Regions from separate parts of the Pseudarthrobacter sp. lyk4-40-TYG-27 genome, predicted to be linked through region 3. Evidence: riboswitches for the same ligand, from Rfam matches in the RefSeq annotation. Region 3 holds a riboswitch; each other region holds the start of a gene.
The links. A riboswitch is a leader RNA that binds a small molecule or an ion and turns the genes downstream of it on or off. The one in region 3 is predicted to bind S-adenosylmethionine.

Region 1 (4,206 bases), on a different contig from region 3:
GCATGATCCTGGAGAGCCTGTGCACCCACGGCACCGAGGTATCCAGTTGGTTCCAGATGAGTCCGAGCGTTCCGTGCGGGCGCAGGACGCGGGCAAGTTCGGTGCTTGCAGGCAGCGCGTCGCACCAGTGCCAGGCCTGCGCCACGGTGACGACGTCGAAGGAGGCTTCGGCCAGCCCCGTCGCCTCCGCGGTCCCCGCCATGGCCGTGGCAGCAGGGCAGTGTGCCGAGAGTTGGGCGAGCATGTCCGTGGAAGGGTCGATGGCGGTTACCTCCAGGCCAAGCTCCAGCAGCAGGGCCGTAAACTTCCCGGTACCGGCCCCGACATCGAGTGCGTCACGGGCCTGCGCCGGGACCAGCCACCGGGCTGACTCCGCGGGGTAGCCCGGCCTGACGCGCTGGTAGTGCCGTCCGCCGTCGCGGAAACTGCCGCCAAGTTCCCGCCGGCGCCCGTGATCAAGCTTGGGGCCACCCCGAACCACGCGTGGACTCCTTCAATTCCGACTGTTGATGCCCCTCGAATTTACCGCACCCCCTTTGGACATGTGGTGGGGGAGCAGGAGCGGGAGGAGCCCTAGTCGTCGATACAGGGGGCCGCGCCGGCCGTGCCCGGGGTGTTGGGTGCCCAGTGCGGGTAGGTGCGGGAGTCGTTGGCGGGCACCCAACGGCCTGCGTCAACCACGTAGTCCCAGCCCAGTCCGTTGCTGCGCAGTGCGCGGATGCCGGCAAGAAGGCGTTCGGCATCCTCCAGCCGGGATCCGACGCCGAAGCTCGCCCGGAGTGATCCGTTGGGCAGGCCCAGGCGTTTCAGCAGCGGGTGGGCGCAGAAGCGTCCGTCCCGCAGGCCCACGCCGTGCTCCGCCGAGAGGTAGGCGGCCACCAGCCCGGCGTCGTAGCCTGCAACCGAGAAATTGACCACGCCGATGGTGTCCGTTTCCGGATTGGTGTCCTTGAAGATCTGGTGGACGGTGACGCCGTCGATGCCCTGGAGGCCCTCCACCAGGAAGGAGCGGATGGCGGACTCGTGGGCGTGCCAGCGTTCCTGGTCCAGTTCCGCGATCACCTGGGTGGCGCGGGCCAGCGTGGCGGCTCCCAGGACGTTGGGCGATCCCCCCTCATGGCGGGCCGGGCCGGTGGCCCAGCTGACGCCGTCGAGCCTTGCTTCCTTGACGGCACCGCCCCCGGCCAGGTGCGGGACACCGGCGTCCAGCCAGTCAGCACGTCCCACCAGGACGCCTGCGCCGAACGGCGCGTAGAGCTTGTGCCCGGAGAACGCAAGGTAGTCGACGTCGTCCGTGCTGATGTCCACCCGGCGATGCGGCGCAAGCTGGGCGGCGTCCACCACGATCCGTGCGCCGTACTGGTGCGCCAGCGCGGCCAAGGCCCGGATGGGGAGGATCTCGCCGGTGACGTTGGAAGCGCCGGTGACGGCCAGCAGGCTGACCCCGCCCTGCTCAAGTTCGGTGCGGACTGCCTCCAAAGTGCCGCTGATGGTGTCCGCGGCGACAATGCTGCGGTGCGGGACGCCCTGCCAGGGCAGGAGGTTGGCGTGGTGTTCGATGTCCAGGTAAAGGACATCTCCGGCGGGGCGGCCGTCCGCCAGCGGCAGGCAGCCGGCCAGCAGGTTCAGGGAGTCGGTGGTGTTGCGGGTGAAGACGACCGAATCGCCGGGGCGCCCTCCCACGAAGTCGCGGACAATGTTGCGTGCGTTTTCGTACACTGAGGTGCTGATCTGGGATGCGTAGCCGGCGCCCCGGTGGACACTCGCGTAGTACGGGAGGATCTCGTTCAGGTACGCGGACACCACTGACAGCGCCGGTGCGGAGGCGCCGTAGTCGAGGTTTGCGTAGCGGACGTGGCCGCCGGAGATCAGCGGCGCCTGGATCTCGGCGCCGGTGACCGCGGCGAGGGGCCGGCCGGCGACGGCCTGTCGCGGATCCGCCGCGGCGGCGTTGGCGGTGGCGGAAAGGGGGGAGACGGTGGCAGTTGTCACAGAGACCTCACTTGGATACAGGACTCCGGCACAGTGGAATCCGCGCTTGCCGTATCCGCTCCGGACCGGCCTGGTCGTCACCCGGGGCACCCCACCGCGAATGGAGGGTTGCCGGCCAGCAAACCGGGGTTTTGCGCTGGCACTCGTGACCTGGATAAAAGCGTAGAACATGGAATGGGCAGGACTAAAGCCGCGGCAATTGTTAAGGCTTTTGTTACGCCCTGCCGAAGAAACGGCCGCGGACGCCCCCTCAAGGAGGCGTCCGGCGTCGTATTGTTCGATTATTGTGCCGCTAGGGCGACTGCTGGAGCAGGTCGTCGAGGTCCGGGTTCAGCCGGTGCAGCACCTCTGAATGCAGGATCGAGTTCGTGGCCAGGGCATTGCCGCCGAACGGGCCATCCTCGCCTTCGAGGGACGTGAAGCGGCCGCCGGCCTCCACCACGATCGGTACCAGGGCGGCCATGTCGTACAGGTTCAGTTCGGGTTCGCAGGCGATATCCACCGAGCCTTCCGCCACCATGCAGTAGGACCAGAAGTCTCCGTACGCCCGGGTCCGCCACACGTCTTCCGTCAGGCCGAGGAAGTCGTCAAGGTTTCCGCGTTCCTTCCAGCCGCCCAGGCTGGAATAGGAGAGGGAGGCGTCGGCCAGGTTTGAGACGTTGGAAACCCGAAGCCGGGTGGCGGCGGCCAGGGACCTGCCCATGTACGCGCCCATGCCTTTGGCAGCCCACCAGCGCTTGCCCAGTGCCGGAGCGCTGACGACGCCCACCACCGGCTCGCCCTCGTCCACCAGGGCGATCAGCGTGGCCCAGACCGGGACGCCGCGGACGAAGTTCTTGGTCCCGTCGATGGGATCGATGATCCAGCGCCGCGAGCCGTGGCCGGTGCTGCCGAATTCCTCACCCAGAACGGCATCGCGGGGCCGGGAGCGGGAGAGTTGGCCTCGGATGGCCTCCTCGGCCGCCTTGTCGGCGTCGGTGACCGGCGTCAGGTCCGGCTTGGTCTCGACGTGGAGGTCCAGGGCCTTGAACCGGCTCATCGTCTGGTCGTCCACGGAGTCGGCCAGGACGTGGGCCAGGCGCAGGTCATCGTTGTAACTCGAAGCGGGTTGGATCATGGTTCCAAACTACCGTCTGCGGGCGTTTCTGCCGGGAGAACGCGTCAGTTGACGCTGCCAAGCTCCTTCGTTTCCTGTGCTTCCATCCTTGGATCGGCGCCGAGCAGCCGCCGCAGGGACGCCAGGCGGGCGGCGCCGGTAGGGCCGGCGTGTCCGCCGTCCACCCACTCGTCCAGCCCGCAGTTGACCGCCGTTGCCGTGTGCTTGCAGCCCCGCTCGCAGTTTTCGATGCCCGGGGAGAGATCCGGGAACGAGCGCAGGATCCTGTCCGGGTCCACGTGCGCCAGGCCAAAGGACCGGATCCCCGGGGTGTCGATGATCCAGCTGCCGGGCGGCGCGTCCGCGAGCCGAAGTGCCAGTGCCGACGACGACGTGTGCCGGCCGCGCCCGGTGACGGCGTTGACGCCGCCGGTGGCGCGCTCGGCGCCCGTGAGTGCGTTCACCATAGTGGATTTGCCCACCCCGGAATGCCCCAGCATCACGGTGACGGTGCCGTCGAGGTGTGCGCGGAGGGCGGCCACCGCAGCGCTGTCCAGCCGGGCGGAGAGGCCGTCGTCGGACCGCGCGTCGATCCCGGAGGCCTGTGCGTCGGCGGTCTTGCTGATGATGACGGGGAAGTCCAGGTGCGTGTAATTGGAGAGGAGCTCGGCGGGATCCTTGACGTCGGCCTTGGTCACCAGCAGGATCGGCGCGATCCCGGCGTCGTAGGCCGCCACCAGGGCGCGGTCAATGAAGCCTGTGCGGGGCTCGGGGTTGGCGGCCGCCACGACGATGACCAGCTGGTCCGCGTTGGCCACCACGGCGCGCTCCACGGGGTCGGTATCGTCGGCACTGCGGCGAAGCAGGGTGCGGCGGTCCTGAATTCTCACCAGCCGGGCCAGCGTGTCCGGGGCTCCGGAGACATCCCCCACCAGGGAGACGAAGTCGCCGGCCACCACGGGATTGCGGCGAAGCTCGCGGGCCCGCGCAGCGATGACCACCCGCTCATTGTCCGAGTCCTCACCCACCACCGCGGTGTACCGCCCACGGTCCACCGTGATGATCCGGCCGGTTACGGCGTCATCGTGGCTGGGGCGGTCTTTGGTGCGTGGCCTGGA
Region 2 (4,206 bases), on a different contig from region 3:
TCCTACGATCACAATTGCTGGCATGGGATCCTCCCCCATTCGTTCGGGCTGCCCGGGTCCGGCCGCGGGGAGCGGACCTGCGCAGCGCCGTTCATGAGAATGCCCCGAACAGACCGGCCATCGCCGGACCGCGGGGCGGCTCAGCGATGCAAGAGTTCCGGGGCTCTTACCACCCAAGTTTAGCGGATCAGGCACTTTGTCCACTCGATGGGCCCGCCGCGGCCCCGCAAGGGACTGCGGCGGGCCTGGTCCCTTACTCGTCCTCGGCTTCCCCGGCCGGCCGGGACGTCTGTTCGGCGAGAGTGTCCCAGAAGGAGGTGTCGGCGTCGGCAATGGAACCGTCCGCGATCGCCGCGGCGGTGGAGGTCAGGGTGGTGACCGTCTGCTTGATCAGGTAGCCGTTGCTCCGCTGCCCCAGCGCGTAGCCGTCCAAGTAGTGGTCCGACATGCCGCGCATCTCGAAAAGCAGGGTGGCAATGCCGTATTCCACGGAGATGCCGTTGCGGCTGATGGTCTCCGCACTGCCGCCCTGGTACTTGCCCAGGTGGCCCCAGCCGGTGGAGTCCACGTTGTTGAAAACCACGGCACCAAGCCGCTTGGATTTCTCGACAACGGCGGGATCGGCGTTCGGGGTGGTGGGGTACAGGATTGACCCGGACACCAGCTTGCCGTCGCGTTCAGCGCGGGTGCCCTGGTGGTGCAGGTCGATCATGTAATCGACGCGGTACTTGCGCATCACGTTGCTGTGCAGCGCCTGGGTCTCCGGCTGGACCTTGGCCACGTGGTCCCGGTTCAGGTCCACGCCCTCTGCGTTGTAACGCGTCAGGTGGCGGTCGCCTTTGGCGAGGTAGTCGTCCAAGGAAAAATTCACGTCCCCCATGGCGCCGTCGGCATTGAGCATGGGCACGATCAGGATATTGACGCCGTCCAGGATGCCGGACGACTTGCCCGTGCCCAGGTGCTTGACGAATTCCATGGCGCCCTCGGTGGTGAGCTGTTCGTTGCCATGCTGCTGGGTCAGGTAGAGGATGGTGGGCTTGGCCGGGTCAGAGATGTATTTGACCAGGTGGATATCGCGGCCCTTGACCGTCTGGCCGATCACTTCCAGCTCCATGGCCGGTTGCTTGGCGTCCTGGTCCTTCAGGAAGGAGACCATCTGACTGTACGTAGCCAGCTTGCTGGTGGTGATCTGGCCGTTGCCGCCGTAGTTCGGGCCTTCGCCAACTGCGTGGGCCATCGGGGCGGACCCGGCGAAGACGGCCAGCGCCAGCGCGCCGGATACGGCAAGGGTCCTCAAAGATTTCGTCACAGTGCGTTACCTCTTTCGAGTGCATCGGGTGCGTTCAGCCGCCATGTTCCCCATTACGGCCCGTGACAGACAGCCAACCAAGCTTGACGAAAGCTGTCAATAGACTGGACAAAACCTGGGAACGGGTTGGGCTATTGCCGGGGAGCGCCACCGCCCAACACTGATCCGCCGTATTCTGAACCGCATTTGCCCACGGGCGGTTCATGGATTTAGGTAAGAGTGGACCATCCGGAGCGGCTGAGAGACCTGGCTCAATGACGCCGCAGCAACCACGGTCCGGCAGGAAAGCTGCCGGCCGAAGGTGCTACTGCCAGGACCGATGGAAGGAAGATTCCAGCATGCCCCTCAACACCGACCATATTCGCGCCACCCACGCCGGGTCCCTGCCTCGCACCGATGAACTCATCGCAGCCAACACCGCAAAGGAATCCGACGGGATCACCCCGGCGTTCCTGGAGCTCCTGGAAGACTCCGTTGTGGGCGTGGTCCAGCGCCAGAAGGACCTGGGCATCGATATCCCCAACGACGGCGAGTACGGGCATACGATGTCCAACTCCGTGGACTACGGGGCCTGGTGGAACTACTCCTTCGCCCGGCTCGGCGGCCTGGAGCCGACCACCGTGGACCGGTGGGCTGAAGCCGAAGTCCGGCGGTCGTCCCCCGGAAACGTTGTCCTGACGTCCTTCCCCGACCGGCGGGACCGGCAGGCGTTCAATGAGGCGTACAGCGATCCCTCCTCCGGGATCTTGGCGCACCGGAAGAGCGTGTCCCAACCCAAGATCGCCGGGCCCCTGACATATACCGGCCATGACCTGGTGGCTTCGGACATCAAGAACCTGAAGACCGGGCTCGCCGCGGCAGGCCTCAGCGAAGGATTCGTGGCGTCCCTCTCCCCCGGTTCCTGCGCCCGCGTCGCCAATGAGTACTACAAGAACGATGAGGAGCTCGTCTACGCCTGCGCCGATGCGATGCGCGAGGAATACAAAGCCATCATCGACGCCGGCCTGACGGTCCAGCTCGACGATCCGTCCCTGGCCGAGAGCTGGGACCAGATCAACCCGGAGCCGTCCCTGGAGGACTACCTGAAGTTCATCCAGCTGCGCGTCGAGGCCACCAACTGGGCCTTGCGGGACCTTCCGCAGGAACAGGTCCGGCTGCACGTTTGCTGGGGCTCCTGGCATGGTCCGCACACTACGGACATCCCATTCGCCGACATCATCGGCTCAGTGCTGCAGGTCAACGCCGGCGCGTACTCCTTCGAGGCGGCCAATGTCCGCCACGAGCACGAATGGCGTGTCTGGGAGGACACCACCCTTCCTGAGGGCAAAGTGATCATTCCCGGCGTCGTCTCCCACGCCACCAATGTGGTGGAGCACCCGGACCTGGTGGCGGACCGGATTGTCCGCTTCGCCAAGCTGGTGGGACGCGAGAACGTCATCGCATCCACCGACTGCGGCCTGGGCGGCCGGGTGCATCCGCAGATCGCATTCGCCAAGCTGGAGGCTCTTGGCGAGGGCGCCCGCCGCGCCACCGTGCGCCTCTGGTAGTTATCCGCCCCTTCCGGGAATGACCGCCGGTCCACTGCGCCATGAATGAGGTGCGCTGGACCGGCGTTTCGTTTCTCCGGGCTTGGTAAACTGGCAAAGGCCGACCCGGAATCGGCCCACCCCAACTAACCACCGTTGATGAGCTGCGCCACCGTGCGCCCATTTTCGGCGGTGGACGCAACATCAATCCCCGCAGGAGAACCAGCCCTTCATGACCGCACTGGCCCCCGAAACATTCCACGAACAGCTCATGAGCCGCCGTTACGAGCCCAGCGTTGCCGCTGTCAACGAGCTGTGCGATTCCCTGCAGGAAGCGAAGCCCGGAACCGTGGTGCCCTACGTGGACCCCATGCACGATGTTGAGGAATGCCGCATCATCAGCCTGTACTCCAATATTGGCGAGATGGACCAGTCCGGTTTCATCACTGCCGGTGACCAGGACGCCGCGACCCGCATGCTGGGCATCCAGTGGAAGCTGGGCCTGCGCCCGGAATTCGTGATGCCCTGGAACGTCCACCCGTGGCACGTCCCGGGGGAGGCCAACGGAAAATTCACCCCGGACCAGGTGCAGGCAGGTTTGAAGCCGCTGCTGAAGTTCCTCGCCCTGGTCCCCCGCGCCTCCGTGATCGTGGCGCACGGCACGGAGGCAAACCGCCTGGCCAACCTGCTGCTGAAGACCGAAGTCCCGCTGCTGTGGCGCCGCGGCCTCAAGACCTACAAGGTCCGCTCCCTGAGTGGCCGCGCCTTCGCCGGTTCACCGGCCCGCCAGGAGGAGTTCCTCGCGGACATGCACACGGCGTACGCCGATGCCATGGCACGCACCGGCATCGCCCACCAGGCCTAGGGTTTCGACGCGGCTCAACCACCGACGACGGCAGGTCACCTTCGCTGGGAAGGTGACCTGCCGTCGTCGTAATTAGTCGTATCTAGCCCTCGATGGCTGCCTTCGCCGCGGGATCGGAGTCGTTCAGGAACTTCTCGATCCGCTCCGGCTCGTCCGCTTCCCCAATAGCCGACGAAGCCCTGCCCAGCGAGTAAAGCGCACGGAGGAACCCGCGGTTCGGCTCGTGCTCCCACGGGATGGGCCCGACGCCGCGCCAACCGTTGCGGCGCAGCGCGTCCAGTCCGCGGTGGTAGCCCACTCGGGCGTACGCGTAGGAGTCGATGGTCCGGCCCTCGGTCCACGCTTCCTCAGCCAGGATCGCCCACAACAGTGAGGACGTGGGGTGCTTTTCCACCAGGTCCAGGGCCTCGTGCCCGGCTTCCAGCTGCGCATTGACCTCGGTCTCGGCAGGCAGGAGCGTGGGCTCAGGTCCCATCAGGTTCTTGCGGAACTCATCCGACATCTAG
Region 3 (4,206 bases):
CGGCCAAAGAGGGCGTCATACATGGCCCGGTAGGTGGCGTCCGGCATCAGCGCCAGCCGGACGTCGTAGTTGTTGGCCAAGTAGGGGTTGCCCCAGGATAGGAAGGCCAGGGCGACTGCAGCCACAGTACAGGCGGCCACCACCCAGGCATGGGCCGACAACCACGCGATAATGCTGCGCCGGTGGTATCCCACCACGAGCCCCAGCACGAACAGCACCTGCCACACCAGCAGCGGAAAAGAGTCCTCGAACTGCGACGGCAAAATCCGGAACCTGGTTCCGGCCCCCACGGCGTACACCGCCAGCGATACCACCAGGACCCATACGGCCTTTCCGCGGTTCAACAGGGCCAGGATCAAGGGGCTGGCCAGGAGCAGCACCACGTACAGGCCCATCACGTTGAACTGCCAGGGCCCGAACTGCAACAGCAGGATGGCCGGCAGGACCTGGGGCGGCACCGGGAACTGGAACAGCGACGACATCCCGGCGTAGAGGTCGTACGTCCGGCCGGCACCGTTATGCCCGGCCCCGCCGGTCCCCTGGTCCACGAACGTGGTCAAGGCGTCGGTGTGGAAGAACGGAAGCTGCGCGATGAGGAAGACGCCGATCAGCACCGACAGCGCGGTCACATAGAGCTTCCCCGCCCGGCGGGAGGTGAGGTCCACAACCTTGCCGAAGTCTTCCCTGGCCTTCGGCCCGTAGACCATGCCCACCACCAGGCCGGAGAACAGCACGAAGAGTTCGGCACCCGATACGAAGCCCACGGCCTCCTGGGTGAGCAGCTGGAACAGCGAGACCAGGCCCAGGTGGTTGACCACCACGAAGACAATGGCCATCCCGCGCAGCAGATCCACGCGCGAGTCCCTGTTTCCCGGCTCCTGGTAGCTCCATGCGGTGGCGGCGTTGACCCGGCGGGGAATCTGCCACAGCGCCGCCAGGAGGATGGCCATCGCCACGGCCACGGTCCAGACCGCAGCCCCGGACAGGGTGTTGGCCCGGACATACGATCCGTCCGCGGCCACATCGGTGACCGGCCCGGTGACCACAGCAGAGGACTTCAGCCGGTCCAGCGCAGCTTTGGCGATGGCGGGATTTCCGGTGAGCAGCCAGTCGATGCTGGCCACGCCGGTATCCCGGGTGCTGGTGCGCTCGTCCCACACCACCGCCGCCGTCCTGGCGAAAGCCGGCGAGGTGGCGGTACCCACCACCTGGTCCCACCAGGCCGTCTTGATATCCGCCTCCGGCGGTCCGCCCGCGGCAGGGCTGTAGAACGCCGACGTCTGGAGCAGTAGCGGCTTCCTGCGGACCTCCGCGTAGGCATTGTAGAAGTTCTCGCTGCCCGCGCCGGTCAGCATCTCCTGGAGTTCACCGGCACGCGGCACGGTGTTAACGGCAGCGGCGCCGGCAGTGTCGTCATGGTAGGCAGTCAGGCCCACCCAGTCCACGGCGTCGTCCCCCGGATAGTAGGGGGCGTAGGCGGCGTCGGAGCCGTTCCAGGCGCCGTCGCCGTTGGTGTCCAGGAGGGCGAAGCCGTCACTTCCAGGCTGCGGGGCATTCCTGCTCCGGTCAAAGGGGTAGTCCTTGCCCAGGTACGGCGCCCAGACCATGGCGGCCCGGCCGCCGTCGTCCTTTTTGACCGCTGCCGCGACCGCCTTGAAGGCCTCCCGGTAGGCGGCCGGCTGCTGCCCCCAGGCCACCCAGCTCGAGTTCATGTCCGGCGCAAACCGGATCAACAGCCGGCCCTTGAACCCGGAGGCCAGGTCGCGGACCTTGCCGGCGAAGGCTTCCGCTTCGGAGGCGCCGATCTGGTCCAGCGGCACCGTGGGCTTCACGGTGAGCATGGCGTGGGCGCCCTTGGCCGAGGCCTGCTGCAGGAACCCCTCGATGTTGTTCTGGTCCGAGTCGCGGAACGGCAGGCCGATGTCGTGGCCAAACACGGCCGGGCTCGCACCCAGCCGGTCGGAGAATCCAGCGGCGGTATCCTCGCCCCATTCAAGGACGGCACCCAGCCACGGCTTGCCTTGGTCCGGTTCCGCGGAGGCCGCCTGCGCAGCACCGGCGGGCGCCAGCAGCGCCAGGAGCACGACGACGGCGGCGGCCAGGAACGCCCCGGGGGAACGGTGACGGGCACGACGACGGCCGGCCTGGTGGTGCGATGTTGCTGCTCGCATGCTGGCAAGACCCCCCGGTACTCCCACTGTGACGGCAGGGCGGCGCCCCCGGTAGAAACTTTATCGGCCCGGCCGCCCTGCCGCGTTCCCGTGACGCGGTGGTCGCGGGCTCTCAATTACGGAACATGACGACGGCGGCCGTGCGGCTTGGCGGCGCAGGTGTTACGTTTTTGGGGAGTAATGAGTACCGGTGTTAAGCCCTGACTGGCCGGTCGGCAACCCTCCTCTCGCGGCGGGGTGCCTCAGGTGAATACTTGGCATATCGACCGATTCGAGCTGCAAGCGTGAAAGAAGGAGATCCGTCGTGTCTGACGCACCCGCCCCTGACGAAAAATTGTCCTACCGCCTGATTACGGGCCCGGACGACCGCTCCTTCTGTGAGCGGATCTCGGCTGCGCTTGCGGACGGTTACGTCCTGCACGGCAGCCCGGCGGCCACTTTCAACGGCAGCAGCGTCATCGTGGCCCAGGCCGTTGTCCTCCCGGCCGCCATCGCGTCGGCTGACGCCGCGGTGGCCACGGCTGTTGACGACCTGGAAGGCGAGTTCGACGGCGAGGGCCACGCATGAGCTACGCGGGAGACCTGACGCCGCAGGAAGCGTGGGCCAAGCTGGAGCAGGGCGCCATCCTGGTGGACGTCCGCACCGAGGGCGAATGGGCCCACATTGGCATTCCGGATACCAAGGCAACGGACAACGATCCGCTCTTCATCCAGTGGACCTTCCCCGGCGGCATCCCCAACCCCGATTTCGTGAAGGACCTCAAGGAGCAGGCGCCTGAGGACCCGGGCGCTGAGCTCGTGTTCCTTTGCCGTTCGGGCCAGCGATCCATCGCCGCGGCCGTGGCGGCCACCCAGGCCGGCTTCACTTCCTACAACGTCCTGGAGGGCTTCGAGGGGGAACCTGACCGCTACGGCGAACGGACCGTCAACGGCTGGAAGAACCGCGGCCTGCCCACCAACCTCGGAAAGAACTAAGTGACTTTCAATCAAGATGCCCCCGGCTGGAGCCCCGACACCCAGGCTGTCCGCGGCGGGCTGGACCGCACCAACTTCCAGGAAACCTCAGAGGCCGTCTTCCTGAATTCCGGGTTCGTTTACGAATCCGCGGCCGCGGCCGAACGCGCCTTCACCGGCGAGGACGAGCGCTTTGTGTACTCGCGCTACGGCAACCCGTCCGTGGCCACCTTCCAGGAACGGCTCAGGCTGCTGGAAGGCACCGAGGCCTGCTTCGCGACGGCGTCGGGCATGTCCGCGGTGTTCACGGCCCTGGGCGCGCTGCTTGCAGCCGGTGACCGCGTGGTGGCCGCCCGCTCACTGTTCGGGTCATGCTTCGTGATCCTGAACGAGATCCTGCCGCGGTGGGGAGTGGAAACGGTCTTCGTCGATGGCCCGGACCTGGACCAGTGGCGCGAGGCCCTGTCCAAGCCCACCACCGCCGTCTTCTTCGAATCCCCGTCCAACCCGATGCAGGAAATCGTGGACATCGCCGCGGTGAGCGAACTGGCCCATGCCGCCGGCGCCACGGTAGTTGCGGACAATGTCTTCGCCACTCCCCTGCTGCAGCGCTGCGGGGACCTGGGCGCGGACGTCATCGTGTACTCCGGCACCAAGCACATCGACGGGCAGGGCCGGGTCCTGGGCGGTGCCATCCTGGGCACCAAGGAGTTCATCGACGGCCCGGTGAAGCAGCTGATGCGCCACACAGGTCCGGCGCTTTCGGCGTTCAACGCCTGGGTCCTGACCAAGGGCCTGGAAACCATGAGCCTGCGCGTCCGGCACTCCTCGGCCACCGCCCTGCGGCTCGCTGAATGGCTCGAGGAGCAGCCTGCCGTGAGCTGGGTGAAGTACCCGCTGCTGACATCGCACCCGCAGTATGAGCTGGCGGCGAAGCAGATGAGCGCCGGCGGCACGGTCCTCACCCTTGAGCTGGCGCCCTCGGGCGGCCGCTCCGGCAAGGAGGCGGCCTTCGCCCTGTTGGACGGGCTGCGGATCATCGACATCTCCAACAACCTGGGCGATTCGAAATCCCTGATCA

Region 1: linked by a shared signal. The riboswitch ahead of QRM96_RS13220 (aminotransferase class V-fold PLP-dependent enzyme) and the one ahead of QRM96_RS16055 (DUF1737 domain-containing protein) in region 3 are both predicted to bind S-adenosylmethionine.
Region 2: linked by a shared signal. The riboswitch ahead of QRM96_RS17550 (cobalamin-independent methionine synthase II family protein) and the one ahead of QRM96_RS16055 (DUF1737 domain-containing protein) in region 3 are both predicted to bind S-adenosylmethionine.

The regions. Positions count from the first base shown of each region.
Region 1 is NZ_JARVSH010000006.1:307,951-312,156, reverse strand. Features, by position in the region: gene QRM96_RS13225 (class I SAM-dependent methyltransferase) at 1-481, opposite strand, end outside; gene QRM96_RS13220 (aminotransferase class V-fold PLP-dependent enzyme) at 574-1,992, opposite strand; SAM riboswitch class IV at 2,030-2,143, opposite strand; gene hisN (histidinol-phosphatase) at 2,285-3,109, opposite strand; gene rsgA (ribosome small subunit-dependent GTPase A) at 3,154-4,206, opposite strand, start outside.
Region 2 is NZ_JARVSH010000010.1:88,296-92,501, forward strand. Features, by position in the region: gene QRM96_RS17540 (adenylosuccinate synthase) at 1-24, opposite strand, end outside; gene QRM96_RS17545 (M14 family zinc carboxypeptidase) at 254-1,309, opposite strand; SAM riboswitch class I at 1,531-1,635, shown strand; gene QRM96_RS17550 (cobalamin-independent methionine synthase II family protein) at 1,648-2,856, shown strand; gene QRM96_RS17555 (uracil-DNA glycosylase family protein) at 3,068-3,700, shown strand; gene QRM96_RS17560 (DUF3151 domain-containing protein) at 3,783-4,202, opposite strand; gene fbaA (class II fructose-bisphosphate aldolase) at 4,203-4,206, opposite strand, start outside.
Region 3 is NZ_JARVSH010000008.1:100,459-104,664, reverse strand. Features, by position in the region: gene opgC (OpgC domain-containing protein) at 1-2,171, opposite strand, end outside; SAM riboswitch class IV at 2,348-2,462, shown strand; gene QRM96_RS16055 (DUF1737 domain-containing protein) at 2,476-2,739, shown strand; gene QRM96_RS16050 (rhodanese-like domain-containing protein) at 2,736-3,146, shown strand; gene QRM96_RS16045 (O-succinylhomoserine sulfhydrylase) at 3,147-4,206, shown strand, end outside.